DNA from 4 places in the Neomoorella glycerini genome. Region 1 is predicted to be linked to each of the others. Evidence: riboswitches for the same ligand, from Rfam matches in the RefSeq annotation. Region 1 holds a riboswitch; each other region holds the start of a gene.
The links. A riboswitch is a leader RNA that binds a small molecule or an ion and turns the genes downstream of it on or off. The one in region 1 is predicted to bind cyclic di-GMP.

Region 1 (4,191 bases):
TAATGCGGGTGTTATTCGTGAGCTCAGCCCGGGGCAGGTCAAAGCGTTTATGGAGGTCGATGACCGGGATGATGCGGCCGCGCAGGTTGATGACCCCTTCGATAAAGGCCGGGGTCCTGGGAATCTGGGTAATGCTCTGCATGCGGATGATTTCCTGAACGTGGTTAATATCAACGCCGTAAGTTTCACCGGCCAGCTGGAAGACTACCAGCTGAATTTCCGCTGCTGTTTCCGTGGCCATTAATATCCCACCCTTCTATTAACTCACAGGTAAATTCTGCATTGCAAGGCAAATTCCTCTGGGGGCAGGCATATTTTTATCCTCCGTTGGCCAGGCTAAAGTTACCGGGAATAAACCTGGCCTTTGCGACCTGGCGTTCAGGCCGTTTCCGGCCCTCCTGGTTATGAATTGATGAAGGGGTAGGGAATATAATATGACTCCTGAAGTCAAGTGCCGGGTGGCCAACTGCATCTACTGGCAGGATGGCGCTTGCCACGCCGACAGTATTACCGTAGCCGTCCAGGGGGCGCCGAATAACTCCAGCGCCCACAACGACCGCGATACCGAGTGCGAAACCTTCCAGGCCCGGGCATAGATTGGAAGTTAGAAGTGGAAGTTGGTAAACCGGCAGGTTGGAACGGCCCCGCTTAACTATTATAGCTTGAAACGGGCCACAGCCCTTTCGAGGTTGCCGGCGGCTGCCGCCAGCTGCTGGGCCGCCTGGTTGATCTGGTCTACTGCTGCCGTCTGCTCTTCCGTGGAGGCGGAAACCTGCTGGGTGCTGGCAGCCATCTCTTCAATACCGGCAGCTATACTTTCGACCCGGCCTTTGACCTGGCGGGAACCCTCATACATCTCTTCCGCCTTGCCGGCCACATTCTTGATCTTGCCGACCAGGGTCTGGATGGACTGGTCAATGGCGGCAAAGGCCATGCCCGTGCGGGTAACCACTTCCGTACCCTGGCGGACATCCCGGGAACCTTCGGCCATGCTGTTGACCACGCGCTCGGTCTCCCGCTGGATCTCCTGCACCAGGCCGACAATCTGCTTGGTGGCTTCGGCCGACTGCTCGGCCAGTTTCCGCACCTCGTCGGCCACGACGGCAAAGCCGCGTCCCTGTTCCCCGGCCCGGGCCGCTTCAATGGCCGCATTCAGGGCCAGGAGATTGGTCTGCTCGGCAATGCCGGAGATCACGCCTACAATCTGGCCAATCTGCTGGGAACGGGCTCCCAGCTCGCCCACCGCCTGGGCCAGGCTGTCCATGCGCTTGGAGATGGCCTCCATCTGGCGGGTAGCTTCGGCCACCGCCCGGGCACCTTCAGCGGCTTTAGCCGCAGCCTGGTCGGAGGCGGCCGCCATATCCTCGGTGTTGCGGTGGACTTCTTCCACCCTGGCCACCTGGGCGTCAGTCGCTGCCGCCGTCTCGCTGACCTGCTGGGCCTGGTCTTCGGCGCCTCTGGCCATTTCCTGGGTGGTGGCGGCCACCTGGCGGGCGGCATCCCCCAGTTCCTGGGACATGCGGGCCAGGTCCTGGCTGGCCGAGGCTACCTGGTTAGTCATATCCCGCACCTGGCCGATAACCTGGCGCAGGTTTTCTCCCATGGTGTTGAACGCGGCGGCCAGCTTGCCAACTTCATCTTTGGTGATAACATGAAGGGGTTCGGTGGTGAGATCACCGCCGGCGATCCGGGTAGCGTAGGCCGCCACCTGACCCAGGGACCTGCCGACCATCCGGCTGATAAACCACGCTACCAGCAGGCCCAGGAGCAGGGCCAGGAGCAAGCCGGTTACCAGCATTGCCTGGACCCGCTTGATGGCGGCCGTCAACTGGGTTTCGGCAAGGGCGTTCTTCTCGGTCATTCCTTTGGCCATGTGGTTGCCGATATTGTTGATATTATCCAGGGAAGCCCCCATCTGGAAGCTCAAAATGGGCAGGGCCGCCATGCGGTCTTCCCGGCTGGTGTTTACGATGCTGTTCTTGAAGGTATCAGTAAAACTCTTGGCAGCCTGGGTCATGGCCGCGAGATACCCGGCCACCTGGCTGTCGAGCTCTTGTTCTTCCAGCCGGGTCCGGGCATCATGGAAACGCTTCAGGGCATCGTCAAAGCCCAGGGCATGGGTCTGGGAACCGTTGATTATGTAATCGGTGGCCCGGCGGTAGGCATCCCAGACGGCATTGGTCATCTCGGTAAAGAGCATGTTCTGCTCATGGGCAAGGGTTACTTCCAGGGAAAGCCGGTCTACCTGCTGGAGTTCAAAATTGACATAAACTACCACGGCGACAAATATGGCGATGATAAGGATAAAGCCGGCTGTTAATTTAGTCCCCAGCCGCCAGCGGCTGAAAAAACCTGCCCGGGCCTTCCCCGGGCGGGGCACTCTGGCCGGCTCTTGATCTGCCGGTTGCCCTGCCCGGCCTTTTTTCTTGAATAAGTGCAAGCGCATAAAAGGAAACCCCCTCCTCCGGTTTGGTTTAATAAATAAATAAAAAAGGCTACCCCTGGGTAGCCCCGTCCCACCCGCGGCAACTGGCTGTCCTGGCCCGCAACCGGGCTTTAGACCCTGTAGCTTTGCGCCCCTGCCTTTCGGCAGGTTTGCCTTTTCGGGGAAATTTTGCTATTTTCGCCTTAATTATACCGCAGGAGGTCGCTATTATGCAAGATATACCATTTAAGAAGTTGAAGGCAGGAGATTGGCAGTTTTTTATTTGGTTTTTGCGGCCGGGGCGCTATTATCGTGTTTTTCCCCTTGAGCTATCAGTTCTGAGACGGTTACCAGTTCATAGCCTTTATCCCGCAACTCTTTAACCAGAAGCGGCAGGGCCACCAGGGTACCGGGGTGGCCTTCATGGAGGAGGATGATGCTGCCGTCCCGGACGTTAGCCATGACGCCCTGGACGATGGCCCTGGGACCAGGATTGGACCAGTCCTTAGGATCTACACTCCAGGTGACTATGGGGGTACCCAGCCTGGCTGCTGCCGCCAGCAAATTGGGCCCTATGGCGCCGTAAGGGGGGCGGAAATATTTTACCGGGCGGCCACTGATTTTCTCCAGGGCGGCAGCCGCCTGCCGGAGATCGGCCTCAGCTTCAGCCTGGGTCACCTTTCCCAGGTTGGCATGGCGCCAGGAGTGGCTGGCTGCTTCATGGCCGCCGTCCAGGGCTGCCCTGACCAGCTCCGGGTGGGCTTCGACCTGCCGCCCGACCATAAAGAAGGTGGCCGGGGTTCTGGTGGCTGCCAGGGCGGTTAAATAACGTTCAGTCCACCGGGGAAAGGGGCCGTCGTCAAAGGTCAGGGCCACCCGGTGGCCGGCCCCCGGCACCTGGCGCAGGGGCTGGACCCCCGAGCCGGGGTCCCCTGCAGGTGACGGCGGCCGGGACGGGGTTATCCCCGCCGCGTCCTTTACCGGTGCTGCCTGCGGGGAAAGCTGCTCCTGCAGGGGCTCCCCGGCCACCGGGGCGGGCGAACCCCCTCCCTGCTCCCCTGGCGGCACCGGTTTAAACGGGGTTATGGACAACCCCGGCTTGCCCCCGGCCAGCTGGTCAGGTCCGGCAAAAGGCGGCGAGGCCAGTGCCGGTCCGGTAACTCCAGCCTGCTGCCAGCCAGCACCACCAATGGTGGTAACAACTACCATTAAGGCAGCTATAGCCACCAGGTACCCCAGCCGCAGCAACGCTTCCGGCCAGGCGGCCCGCGGGTGCTTGCCAATCCTGGCCACCCAGGGCCAGTGCCCCACCACATATTTACCTGCCTGGCTCATACCGGTTCGCCCCTCTTGCCCGTTTTCCTCACGAAGTCCCTTCTACATTATTAGACGTTTTTCAGGGCCGTTAGTTCCGTAAATACGGCGTAAAATTGGTCGCTGCCAGCCTGCCATAATATGTCAGAATAGTAACCATAGCTTGCGGGGGAACGATTTCATAGCGGTAATAACGCTGGACATATGCCAGGGCTTGCATCAGCCCGGCCGTGCCGGCGGCGGCTTCCAGCTCCAGCCAGAACCTGGCTGCCCGGTTATAGACGGCCAGGCGGTAGGCCTGCTCATTACCATATTCCTCAAGGGATAAGTTAATAGGTTGAGCTGTCTGGCCCGCCAGGCGCTCGATCTCGGCCAGTTTGGCCTGGTAGAGGGCCGGGTCGCGCCGGCGGTAAAAAAGGAGAGTACTGTAATCGGCCAGGCCTTCATCAATC
Region 2 (4,191 bases), 820 kb from region 1:
ACGGCATCAATACCAACCAGCTGGCCGTGGCCGTCAAAGAGATCATTGCCCTGCCCCGGGAAAAGATCGAGGACCGCTTTAACCTGGACGAAGGCCAGGGTTGCACCATTGAACTCCTTGGCGACGCTACTAAAGGCATGATGGGGACAGCCTTTATCTATACCAACAAGGATTCCCTCTCCGTGGGCGTGGGCGTCCTCCTGTCGAGCCTGGTCCGCCGCCGTTTGAACCCCAACGACCTCCTGGAGCACCTGAAAAGTCACCCCATGGTGCGGCGGCTGCTAGCCGGGGGTGAGAGCAAGGAATACCAGGGCCACCTGATTCCCGAAGGCGGCTACCGGGCCATTCCTAAACTCTATGGCAACGGCGTCCTGGTAGCCGGAGATGCCGCCATGCTGGTCAACGGGATTCACCGGGAAGGGTCGAATCTCGCCATGACCTCCGGCCTCCTGGCAGCGAAAACCATCCTGGCCGCCCGGGAAAAGGGCGACTACAGCGAGGCCAACCTGGCACCCTACCGGCAGATGCTGGCGGAGAGCTTTGTCTTGCAGGACTTGCAGAAATACCAGCGGGCCCCCTTTTTCTTTGACCAAAATCCCCACTTCTTTACCCTGTATCCGCAGCTCCTTTCCCGGGCCGCCAGGGAGTTCTTAACCGTCGATAATGTACCCAAGCGGGAAAAACAGAAGCGCATTTGGAGGGAAATTACGGCCGAACGCAGCCGTATACAACTGGCCGGGGACCTTTACCACCTCTGGAGGGTGATGGGCTGATGCGCCTGGAAGATAAGCTGTTCCTCAACCGTTACCAGACGGATAAGCACCCTCATTTAAGGATCAAGGACCGGGAGGTCTGCCGTCACTGTGACGGCAGACCCTGCACCTTTATCTGCCCGGCCCGGGTTTATGCCTGGAACGAAAAGGAAGAAAGGATTGAGACGGCCTATGAGGGCTGCGTGGAATGTGGCACCTGCCGCTACGGCTGCGCCCACGACAACATCGACTGGCGCAATCCCCGCGGCGGCTTCGGCATTCTGTATAAATATGGTTAAAACCAATACCTGGACTTACTTTATCTGTATGGGCACACTTACCAGGAAAACTAATATTATGTAGTATAAGCATACTCCTGGAGGTGGCCCTATGACCATCGAGCAGATAATCAAGCTCCTCAACCTGGACCTGTCCTGGGAATACGCCGCCATGATCCAGTACATCCAGCACGCCAGCATGCTTACTGGCCCCCAGTATTTTGCCATTATCGATGAAGAGCTCCAGCATGCCCAGGATGAGCACGACCATGCCGTAAAGCTGAGTGACAAGATCCAGTACCTGGGCGGCATCCCCACGGTCCAGGTGCAGGAAATCAAGACTTCCCTCAATAACGTGGAAATGCTGCGCCAGGACCTGGAGGCCGAGTATGACGCCCTGAACCGCTACCTGCAGCGCATTGAGCAACTGGAAGCCTTGAAATTGTATGACGTCGCCCAGGTCATCAGGGAAATAGCCCTGGTGGAGCAGGGACACATTATCGACCTGGAAAAGTCCCTGGGCATCCAGAAGGTAAGATAACATATTTTGACCCCACGGCCCAGGACTCGACCTGTAGCCCTGTCGAGGATAACGTCTCCGCAGCCTCAGCGTCCGGCCCCTGGAAGACCCGCGCCTCTGGCAACCGCAGCAGGGGTAAATTGACATTACTTTTACCTAAAGGGAAGGAATTTGTTGAGCGAGGTCGAATATAAAAATATTATAGCAACTGGATTGGAGGATAATACCTGTGCTGGCAAAGGGCATAACAAAAATTAACATAAAAAACAAAAATAGCCAATGGGGGGGGGGGGGATTATATGCCTTTATTGTAAATATTTGGAAAGAAACTCCCCCTCTATTAGCCTCCTTAAAATTACTGCAAATAACATTCCTCCCAACCCATCCAGTGCTACCTTTCATAACGCCTCCGGGAACCAGAATTTCCTTGTAATTTTCGGGAAAAAGTGTCCAGTGGCCGCTGGACTGCCGTCACCATTCCTTCTACTCCGCCCCCCAGAGTTCCCAAAGAGATATCTTTCTCTTATGCCAATAGCTTAAAGTGTTTAAGGGCAAACCACTCGAAAGGGTGGGACGCAAAGCCATGGGTCTGTAGCCACTATGCTGGTATGACTGCCAGGCTGCCACTTTAAAGTCGGTTTTTAATTTTACCTGAACTTTTAAAGGGCAGCCATGCAAATTGCTCGTGGCTGCCTTTATTATTTCTAGATGGAACGAAGGCTGGGGGGCGGGTTTAGTGCAAAGGGATACGGTTACTAAAATTTTACTGGAGATTCGGGAATACTGGCCGGTACTGTACTTTCACTCGGCTGCGGTGGCCAACTTTGCCTTAAGGATAGCCATGGACCTGGGAATAGAAGCCCGTCATTGCCGGGACGTGTTGAGGGGTGCCCTCTTGCATGATGCCGGAAAAATACATGTACGTTTGGAGATATTGACGAAACCGGGGCCACTGACAGAGGCGGAATGGGGGCAGATAAAAAAGCATACCGACTATGGAGCGGACTGGGTGGAGCAAAGAGGGGGCAACGATGAGGTGGTAGCAGTTATTCGCTACCATCATGAATGGTGGAATGGAAACGGTTATGCCGGCCTTAAATATGAACAGATCCCTTTGCTGGCCAGAATAGTAACAATTGCCGACGCCTTAGATGCCATGACGGCGTCGCGACCCTACCGTAAGGCGATTGCGGTTAGTGAAGCTCTGATGGAAATACATAGCGGGAAAGGATTGCAATTTGACCCGGACATATTAACTGTCTTAAGTCAAAAGGCCACCTACGAACCGGCAACCTACCAGGATCCCCGCCCCCTTGCCAGGCAAATCCAGGTAGAAAAAGAATGGCTCGCGAGGTTAATTAAGATTTACGGCGATCTTGCCCATCCTTTAGTAATTGCCCAAAGTCACTGGTTGGATAAGTTGATAGTAAGTATTTATAAGTTACAGGAAGGGAAAAGGGGGAAAAACCTCTCTTTAGGGGAGAAAGAGAAGCTTTAAACCTGGTTTAAAGCCAGAGCAGTAGAGGGGGGGTTCAGGTATGCAAGAGTGTAGCCAGTGTACCCGCAAGACCCCAAATCGTTCTTGTGTCGATTGCGATTATTTCATGAGTCCCGGCCCTTTACGCCGGAAGCCACCGGTGCCCATAGGCATTAGCCTGGTTGCCGCCGATGGAAAACGTTATGCTGGCCGTATTCTCGTATTGAATACCATGGAACTGGGCCTGGAAACACGAGCTCCCGTTCCCGGTCAATACCGGATTTATTTAAAGCAGCATCTTAGCCTGGATGTAGCAGGGGTACCGACCAAGGGCAAGGGTAACATCCACCTCTTTGATATCATAGCCGTTTACCGGGGTGAGGAAACAGCCAGCCGTCTGGGTAATGAAGAATACCGTTTACTGACGGGTAGTACTGGGGACTTCATTGAGCAAGTATCGCAATTAGTTCCCGCCCATTTACAGGACCTGGTTAAAGAACGACTACTTGCCGAGTTAGAAAGCTCGGAGATTTTCAATGCCATGCGGTTGGGCAAGGTAATGCGTTACGAAAAGGGGCGTTTTCGCCATCTGACAGGACAGGCTGACCTGGAACTGCCCCTGCCGGCAATAGAAAATTTAATGCGCCAGGCAATACACCGGGGAACCCACTGCCGGGAAGTGATAGTAAGTGATGACGGTAAAAGGATTTTTGACCTGCACGGTATACCCCTTGACTCCCGGGCAGGGGGCCTGCTGGCCTTTGATCTTACCGAAATTATTGAAAAGGAAAGGCAGATGCGCCGCCAGGAGATGCTGGCCTACCGGGAAGCCGTGGCTGCCGTCACCAATGGGCGCCTGCAGCTTTTGACTTCAGAAGAAATGGTAGCTGTGTTATCCCAGGGTAAGGAACTGGCAAGGGGAGTAGTTAACAAGGCTGCTGACATAGCTTCAGCTCGCAGCAAGTTATGCAGTTTGCTACCCGCGGCTTTTAGCGCCCGCGCGTACGGCATGACCTTATCTTTAACTGAGGCTTTGACCAATACATTAAAACATGCTACGGGTGGTGAATGGGTGGTCCGGCAGACGGATGAGGCCATCCGGATAATTATTCAAAACCAGGGCCAGGGAATTAAGATAAAAGATTTACCCAAAGCGGCTTTAAT
Region 3 (4,191 bases), 1.5 Mb from region 1:
GCCTGTTCAGCGGTGCGGCGGTGCTGGGCAGCGGTGAAATCGCCCTGATTTTGAATGGCGGCGTGCTGGGAGGAATGGTGTAAAGATGGCCGCGGACTTAAGGCAGGTATTTTTAGAAGAGGCCCGGGAACAGCTCGATCAGCTGGAGCAGCTTCTCCTGGAACTCGATGCAGGGAAAAGCATAACCCTGGATGCCATTTTCCGGATCGTCCATACTCTCAAAGGTTCAGCAGCCTGCATGGGATTAAAAGATATCGCCGACTTTGCCCACAAAATGGAGAACCTGCTGGATAAGATCAGGCAGGGCAAAGCGGTAATAAGCGAGAATACCTGCCGGCTGCTGCTGCAGTCGAGCGACGTCCTGCGCTCCCTCATATTCGCAGTCGCTGAAGGCGGGGACGCCACTCCACTTTGCCATAATGAGCAGCTGGCCGCAGAGCTGGAGCTGGTACAAGGTGAGGCAGGCAGGAGCACCGGCAGGTTCCTGGTCGATGTAGTGCTTGACCGCACCTCCGAGATGCGGGGAGCCAGGAGTTTTGTCATCCTCAAGAGATTGGAGGAGATGGGAGAGCTCAAGTATGCTATTCCCAGTCCGGAAGAACTCATAAGTGAAAGAATAGTACCGGATACCATGGTGGCGGTTATAGATAGCGAGGCAGGGGAACGTGAATTGTACGAATGTATTGAAGGTTACCCGGATATAGTAACGGTCGATGTCCGGCACGTGATAGAAATAGACGGTACTGGCTGGCCGGCGAAGATAGCCAGGGCCCGGGAACTGGCTTCCCGGGGGAAAAAGGTAGCCCTTGAGTTTACAGGGGACAAATTGCACCTTGATCTGGAAGCGCTTGAAGCCATGGCTGCAGCTTTAACCGCCGGGTGGTTCCTCTGGGCCCGGGACCCGGTTGCGCGCCGGGTCCTCCGCAAGCTGGCTCTGTGGCATGTTTAGCCGGGAAGAGATTGAGGAGGTAAAGTTTTAATGTCATCCCTGCCAACTGTTTGCCTGGACGACAAAGGCCGGGTTAGATTGCCGGCAAGAATAAGGAAATTACTGGACTGGCGGCCGGGTGATTATTTAGCAATTACCCTGGTAGGCGATGAGGTGCAAATAAAAAAGGAAATTTTTCCGGGACAGCTCCGGCAAGGGAAGGGTAAGGATTGTTTTATAAAAATTTAAAGTAGCGGTCTGATGCTCGTCCTGCCGGAGTATAGGTCCAGCTCTAAATGCCGGTTATAAAGGGGGAAGGAGCTTTCTTCCCTCACGTTAATGAGTGTTCCATTTGTCGTTAATTTTACCCTGGATCCCCTCCTGGTGATACCTGCCGATAAACCGTCCAGCAGCCGGAAGAGGCGGTACATGGGCAACAGGTAGAGGGGATAATCTTCCGGCAGGTCATTTTCTTCGTGGTGGTGATATTTTATAAGATTGACGGTCCTCTCATCTATGTTGTAGATCCCCCTGGCCAGGGAAGCGCTGCGAAAGGCGTGCAGGTAGCCGGGCTCAAAAGCTTCCCGCGGGTCCACCACATCCCCCGGTTGCAGGTAGGGCTGCACCTTGGCCAAGTCGTGGAATATCGCTGCCTGCACCAGGATATCTTTATCTACCCCCGGCAGCTCGGTGAGGCCCTGCTTGGAGAGTTCGGCTATCAGGCGCAGGATATTTATTACATGCCGGTACACGCCTTCCCGGATCACGCCGGTGACTTTTATCTTCCCGCTTAAGGCGTCATATTCATCCATGTATTCCACAATGGCCCGCAACCTGACCTCCACCCGCTGGTCAGGCAGCAGCGTGGCCAGCGCCAGCTCGGCCTCCTGCTGGGCATATTTGACCTTTTCCACGAGCTGCTGCTCTGTTGTTACATCGACAAAAATCGCCAGGTACCCGGGCGCCTTTTCCTTGCCGGATTTGACCACCCACAATTTATAACTGCGGTTGTTGGCCCTGACAGTTTTCGTTTCACTATTATTGGCCATGCTCATTAACTCGCCGCAGTTTAAAGATGCGTCTTTCATTAGCCGGGCCGCCAGGGAATTGAGATGCTAGATCTCGCCTTTGGGGTTTAAAAAGGCCAGCCCCACCGGTGCCTCCGCAATTACTACATTAATCAACTCCTCAAGCACCAGGCGCATTTCCTGTTCCCTGGCGTGGCTTTCCAGGGCCCTGGCCAGGAGCCCTTCAACAGAAAACTCCTTTCGGCAACTCGGCTCCCGCTCTGGTCCTTTTTAACTCCCTCCCCCGGGCTGCCAGGGAACCCGTACCCGGCTGCCGCCGGCCTTCTCCGTACTTAAATAAAAAACCAGGCTACCGCCTTCCTTTTGACTGCGCCTGGTACTACCCAGCGGCTTCCTACCGGCAGCCCGGCTGCCATATCTCAAAGATGAGACCCAGGCCCGTGGCTTTGCGTCCCCGTCTTTCGAGCGGGTTTGCCCTTGGCGGTAGAGAAAACTTGTTTTTTAATTGTTGCACTTTCATATTAGCTTTACCAGATCCCTTTGTCAAGTGAGGTCTAGACAAGTCTAAACAAGTCTAAAGCGGGATACCCTGGCTTTATAATGGCAAGCCGGGATAGGCCTGTGCAAATTTATTGACGGTACCAAATATAATGGATTTATCAGCGCCGGCAGGAAAATGGTAATGGGCATTGAATAAATTTAAGTTTAAGTTAGAACCTCTGTGTAGGGACATTGTTATTAAGTAGTTGGGGAGGAAATATTTATGGAGTTAAACGTAACCAGGGATAAGCTGGAAGAATTGGTACAGGAGCTGGCGGCCGGGAGCAGGACGCAAAGGCTGTGGCATAATTTTTTGTCGACAGCCCTCGCGGTTAATAGAGATAAAAAGCAGCTGGAACAGCTCAAGGAGACCCTGGGATTACTATTTGCGGAGATCGGTGAGCAGTCCTTTACAGAAAAGCTGAGAGCTGTAGCCGACCGAAATCCCGCGCTGCCTGTTGCCGAACTGCTCTCTACTGCTGTCCAGGTGTGCGGGGAGATCCGTAAAGAAAACGAACAGACTATCAACAATCTTCGCCAGATGCTGCCCGAACTGGCCACCCCTATAATCCGCATCTGGACAGATATGTTGCTGGTGGCCTTGATCGGCAACCTGGACAGCCAGTGGGCGCAAAGTATTGCCGAGAGGCTATTGGATCGAGTGAGTGTTACCAGAACTAAAGTGGTGCTGGTCGATGTGACGGGAGTTCCCATGATTGATACGGTCGTGGGCGGCTTTTTAATAGAAATGTTCAATGCCATCAGATTTTTGGGGGCCGAGGTTATCTTAACAGGCATCAAACCGGAAGTAGCCCATACCCTGGTGAAACTGGGGGTAGACTTTCGCATGGTGACTATTGCCCGCGATCTGGAAGACGCCCTCAGGAAAGGGATTGCCATCATAGCGGATGAAAAGAAAAGGCGCAGGCAGCTGGCCCGGGTAATAACTGGTAACAAAGAGAGTGAAGGCGATGAAGAAATTGATATCTAACGCCAGGAGTTCCAGAGTCGTACCGGTCATCTCCCTGGGGGAGTTTTTACTGGTACCGATCCAGATTGACCTGGACGACAGGACGGTGGGCCTGCTTCAGCAACAAATATTGGAAGAATTAGAAAACACCAGGGCCCAGGCAGTTATTATAGATGTACGCATGGTTGATGTGATAGATAGCTACATTTCATACACAATTTCCGAGACGGCGGCCATGGCGCGTTTAATGGGATGCCGCACGGTACTATGCGGTATTCAACCTCCAGTGGCTTTAACCCTGGCCCAGATGGGGGTAATGTTACAGGATATTATCGTTGCCCGGGACCTGGAGCACGCCCTGCTTGTAGCGGGCAGCCAGTCAGGAGTTGGGTAAGCAGTGCTTTACAAAAATGAGCATGAAAATGTTGATATCGACAGGGTCTTTAACAGCCCGGCGGAAGAGTATGACGTGTTTATCCGTATCGCCAGGGAGGAAGATATTGCCGTAGCCCGGCAAATGGCCAAACAGCTGGCCCAGGAGGCCGGGTTTTCCCTGGCCGATATTACAAAGATAGCCACGGCCGTTTCCGAACTGGCGCGCAATATCTACCGCTATGCCGGGCAGGGCCGGATTATGATCAAAAAACTGCTGAATGAAAGGGAGGGACCGTATTTAGAAGTAATAGCCTCCGACCGTGGACCGGGTATTGCAGAAATTGAGCTGG
Region 4 (4,191 bases), 1.5 Mb from region 1:
TGTTGCTTCCCTGGTTCAGCAGGAGATGGTTTCTTTAGGCTATACCGAGACCTGGATCGATGAGCTGGGCAATGTGATAGGTCGCGTGGCAGGCCGGGGGCAGGGCCCTGCCATCCTCTTCGATGGCCACCTGGACACGGTGGATGTAACCGAACCCGGGACCTGGCAACACCCACCCTTCCAGGGCCGACTGGTTGACGGCAGAATCTACGGCCGGGGAGCTGCCGACATGAAGGGAGCCTTAGCCGCCATGGTGTGTGCCATAGGTTTCCTGGCCCAGGATGGCGTAAATAGGGGCGGGGATCTCTACGTAACCGGTACTGTGGTGGAAGAAGTGGCTGAAGGAGTTGCTTTGAGCCATATTTTAAAAAAAATACGCCCGGCTGCAGTGGTTATCGGCGAAGCCACCGGCCTAAACCTTAACTTTGGCCAGCGCGGCAGGGCGGAAATCGTTCTCGAAACCCGGGGCCGGCCGGCCCACTCTGCCAACCCGGGGGTAGGTGTAAATGCCGTATATAAAATGCTGCCCCTGGTAGAGGCCGTCCGCCATCTGGAGCTTCCCATCGATCCCCTTCTGGGCCCGGCCATAATGGAACTGACGGACATCATCTCGTCGCCCTACCCGGGGGCTTCAGTGGTGCCTCAGCGCTGTCGCGCCACCTTCGACAGGCGCCTGCTGGCAGGGGAAGAACCGGACCAGGTCCTGATGCCGCTTCAATCCATAATTGTAGCAGGCCGGCTTAAGGATCCGGAACTTGAGGCCGAGGCTATGATAGCCCCCCTGGATATTACTACTTACACCGGCCGGGCCTTAAAGGGCCTAAAATTTGCCCCGGCCTGGTGTATAGATAAGGGGCACCCCCTGGTGGCCGCAGCCCGGGAAGCCCTCGTCAAGGCAGGCCTGCAGCCCTCCCTTGCAACCTACTGGTTCTGCACTAACGGCAGCGGGTCGGCCGGGAAGTTGGAGATACCCACCGTCGGGTTCGGGCCCGGCCGGGAAAGCCAGGCCCATGTTACCGATGAGTATATTGAGGTGGATGAACTATTGGCTGCGGCCAAAGGCTACTACAGCCTGGCTGGAACTTTGAGCATCAGCGGCCTGTAGTTGAAAAAGGAGACTCAAATCCCTTAAGCCGCTTGCTGGCCGGCTGAACAAAAGCTAATCCTTTGGAGAAGGGCTGGCCAAATGAGAGGGTTTACAAACGTCAAAAGTATGCCTCGCCCGCGGAAAAAAACACTCTTCTTTTCCATAATTCCCCTAAACCAACGGTAAACTCACTTTCCCTTAGTATCCTATGTTCAAGGCAAACCTGTCGAAAGGCAGGGGCGCAAAGCCATGGGTCTAAGGCTTGTATAAGCTATGATTGCTAGGTTACCGGTGGACCTTCTGGGAGTGGTTAACGACCCCAAAAGGGTGTCCACAAATGGTTAACAGTAGAGTTAAGGCGCCAGATTCCTTTGTCACCATATACAAAAATGTAGGGGTTATTTTTAATGAAGCGTCCAAAGGGAAAAAACCACGCCTGTTGAAAATAACAGGCAAGCAATATGAATGTTAACACTGTCCATTATTCAGGGTTAGGTACCATTCGTTTGTGTATTAGTTAACAAAAGGGGAGGGGTAGATTTGATGGTTAATATAAAGGTAAAAAGATGCTCTTTATGGAATTAAACATGTGTGTAAATGTGAATGTTAGTACACTACCTAATTATTAAATTATCATATACAAAAAAGTGGGGGTTAAATGCCATGTGCGCTGCAGAAAAAGGAAGACTTCATGGGAATGGGAAACTGAATCCAGTAATAAGCCGGCGTTCTTTTCTTAAGTGGAGCGCAATCGCAGGCGGAAGCATAGCTTTGACAGGCTGTAACCTTACTGGAGGAGCCAATAGCAAAACAGCCACGAATTTAGCCAGGACCTCAGGGGAAAAAGAACTTATCGTACCAACCAGCTGTATTCACAATTGCGGTGGACGCTGTTTACTCAAAGCCCATGTTAAAGATGGGGTAATTGTACGCTTAAGCACTGATGATCAGGGGCCGGATACCTTTGAAGTACCCCAGGTGCGAGCGTGCCAGAGGGGCAGGTCCCAGTTAAAACGCCTTTATCATCCTGACCGTCTTAAATACCCTATGAAACGGGTGGGCGAACGGGGTGAGGGCAAATTTGTAAGGATTTCCTGGGACGAAGCCCTGGATACCATTGCCCAGAAAATGAAAGAAATAAAAGCGCGCTATGGCAATGAAGCATTTTACTATGTCTATGCCTCCGGTACTATTGGCGCCACCCTCTATAACTGTTATGCTGAATTTCCCACCTGCGGAGGACCATTGCAGCGCCTCTTAAACCTGTTTGGCGGCTATTTGAATTACTATGGTAACTATAGTGCCGCCCAGTATTATTATGTCGTCCCTATGATGTTTGGTGCCCTGGGAGGCAATAGCCCTAAAGACCTGCGTCATGCCCGTTTAATTGTACTCTGGGGGCATAATCCTGTCGAAACGAAACTGGCTGGTGCCGGGGGCGCCTGGTATTTACAGCAGGCCAAAAAGGCAGGCGCTAAAATTATTGTAATCGATCCGCGCTACAGCGATACCGTGGGCAGTTTGGCCGATGAATGGATTCCCATACGACCGGGTACGGACATGGCCTTAGTCTCGGCAATTGCTTACGTTCTGATAGAAGAGGGACTTTACGACCAGGAATTTCTCAACCGTTATACAGTCGGCTTTGATGAAGAGCATATGCCGCCGGGTTATCCACCGCAGGAGTGTTATAAGAACTATATTCTGGGGAAACAGGACGGTCAGCCCAAAACACCGGAATGGGCTGAACCGATCACGCGTATTCCGGCTAACCGTATCCGCCAACTGGCACGGGAAATGGCCAGGATAAAACCAATGACGATATTGCAGGGCTGGGGTATGCAAAGAAGGGCTTATGGCGAACAGATTGTAAGGGGAATTCCGGTGCTGGCCGCCATGACCGGTAACGGCGGTAAACCAGGCAGTGGCCCGGGACTCGATATGATAAGCCCCCCAATGCCCATGGGTGTTTACCCCACAGGCAACAATCCGGTAAAAGCAACGATCTCCTTCTTCACTTTCACTGATGCAATAATCCGGGGTACGGAAATGGGACCCCAGGATGGGGTAGTGGGGGTCGAACGCTTATCCAGTAATATTAAATTTATTTGGAACTATGCTGGTAATGCCCTTATTAACCAGCACGCTAATACAAAACGAACCCATGAAATTCTTCGCGATCCGAATAAAGTAGAATTTATTGTGGTCCATGATCTTTTTATGACTCCCAGTGCCAGATATGCCGATATTTTATTACCAGATACCCATCATTTTGAACGTAATGACATCGCTACCTCAACGTGGGCCCATATTGCCGGAATCGGTTACGCTATCTTTATGAATAAAGTCATTGAACCTCCGTATGAATGTCGTAATATGCTGGATATCTGTACTGAGCTAGCTCGTCGCCTGGGCCTGGAAAAGGAATTTACGGAGGGCAAAAGTGAAGAAGATTGGTTGCGGGAAATGGTAAACACCGCACGGCAAAAATTACCGGATTTTCCTGATTACGAGGCATTTAAGAAGATGGGGATTTATAAACTCTCCCCAGATAAGGAAGGAACTGGAATAGGGTTTATAGATTTTTATCGTGACCCGGAACATCATCCCCTGGATACGCCCTCAGGCAAGATCCAGATTTTCGACCCGCGGATGTATGATAAAGGTAACCCCAAAGAGATCCCGGCTGTTCCCAAATATATTGAGGAATGGGAAAGCCCCTGGAGCCAGGAAGGGCAAAAATATCCATTGCAGGCCATCGGTCACCATTATAAACACCGCGTTCATTCTACCTTTGATAACATCTCCTGGCTGGAGGAAGCAGCACCCCAGGTGGCCTTTTTAAACCCGCTGGATGCCGGCGCAAGGGGTATCAAAGATGGTGACATGGTACGCATTTTTAACGACCGGGGCGAAATCATCATGCCCTGCCGGGTAACACCGCGGATTATGCCCGGGGTGGTAGATATTCCCCAGGGTGCCTGGTTTATGCCTGATGTCCGGGGAACAGACCGCAGAGGATGTATCAATACCCTCACATCACACCGGGTTAACCCCCTCGCTTTTGGCAATGCTCAGAATACGATTCAAGTTCAGGTAGAGAA

Region 2: it holds a riboswitch for cyclic di-GMP, as region 1 does, so the genes downstream of both, MGLY_RS06905 (HD domain-containing phosphohydrolase) here and MGLY_RS10900 (methyl-accepting chemotaxis protein) in region 1, are expected to answer to the same signal.
Region 3: it holds a riboswitch for cyclic di-GMP, as region 1 does, so the genes downstream of both, MGLY_RS00945 (HD domain-containing protein) here and MGLY_RS10900 (methyl-accepting chemotaxis protein) in region 1, are expected to answer to the same signal.
Region 4: it holds a riboswitch for cyclic di-GMP, as region 1 does, so the genes downstream of both, MGLY_RS03385 (DMSO/selenate family reductase complex A subunit) here and MGLY_RS10900 (methyl-accepting chemotaxis protein) in region 1, are expected to answer to the same signal.

What each region holds. Positions count from the first base shown of each region.
Region 1 covers NZ_CP046244.1:2,192,941-2,197,131, reverse strand. The annotation lists gene MGLY_RS10910 (chemotaxis protein CheW) at 1-241, opposite strand, end outside; gene MGLY_RS10905 (DUF1540 domain-containing protein) at 435-596, shown strand; gene MGLY_RS10900 (methyl-accepting chemotaxis protein) at 656-2,446, opposite strand; cyclic di-GMP riboswitch class I at 2,522-2,610, opposite strand; gene MGLY_RS10895 (polysaccharide deacetylase family protein) at 2,705-3,760, opposite strand; gene MGLY_RS10890 (M1 family aminopeptidase) at 3,831-4,191, opposite strand, start outside.
Region 2 covers NZ_CP046244.1:1,371,917-1,376,107, forward strand. The annotation lists gene MGLY_RS06890 (FAD-dependent oxidoreductase) at 1-773, shown strand, start outside; gene MGLY_RS06895 (ferredoxin family protein) at 773-1,051, shown strand; gene MGLY_RS06900 (ferritin-like domain-containing protein) at 1,143-1,571, shown strand; cyclic di-GMP riboswitch class I at 2,091-2,178, shown strand; gene MGLY_RS06905 (HD domain-containing phosphohydrolase) at 2,287-3,048, shown strand; gene MGLY_RS06910 (ATP-binding protein) at 3,089-4,191, shown strand, end outside.
Region 3 covers NZ_CP046244.1:187,411-191,601, reverse strand. The annotation lists gene MGLY_RS00960 (chemotaxis protein CheA) at 1-83, shown strand, start outside; gene MGLY_RS00955 (Hpt domain-containing protein) at 86-949, shown strand; gene MGLY_RS00950 (AbrB/MazE/SpoVT family DNA-binding domain-containing protein) at 980-1,177, shown strand; gene MGLY_RS00945 (HD domain-containing protein) at 1,174-2,016, opposite strand; cyclic di-GMP riboswitch class I at 2,353-2,442, opposite strand; gene MGLY_RS00940 (STAS domain-containing protein) at 2,720-3,487, shown strand; gene MGLY_RS00935 (STAS domain-containing protein) at 3,468-3,860, shown strand; gene MGLY_RS00930 (anti-sigma regulatory factor) at 3,864-4,191, shown strand, end outside.
Region 4 covers NZ_CP046244.1:704,028-708,218, reverse strand. The annotation lists gene MGLY_RS03390 (YgeY family selenium metabolism-linked hydrolase) at 1-1,105, shown strand, start outside; cyclic di-GMP riboswitch class I at 1,294-1,380, shown strand; gene MGLY_RS03385 (DMSO/selenate family reductase complex A subunit) at 1,751-4,191, shown strand, end outside.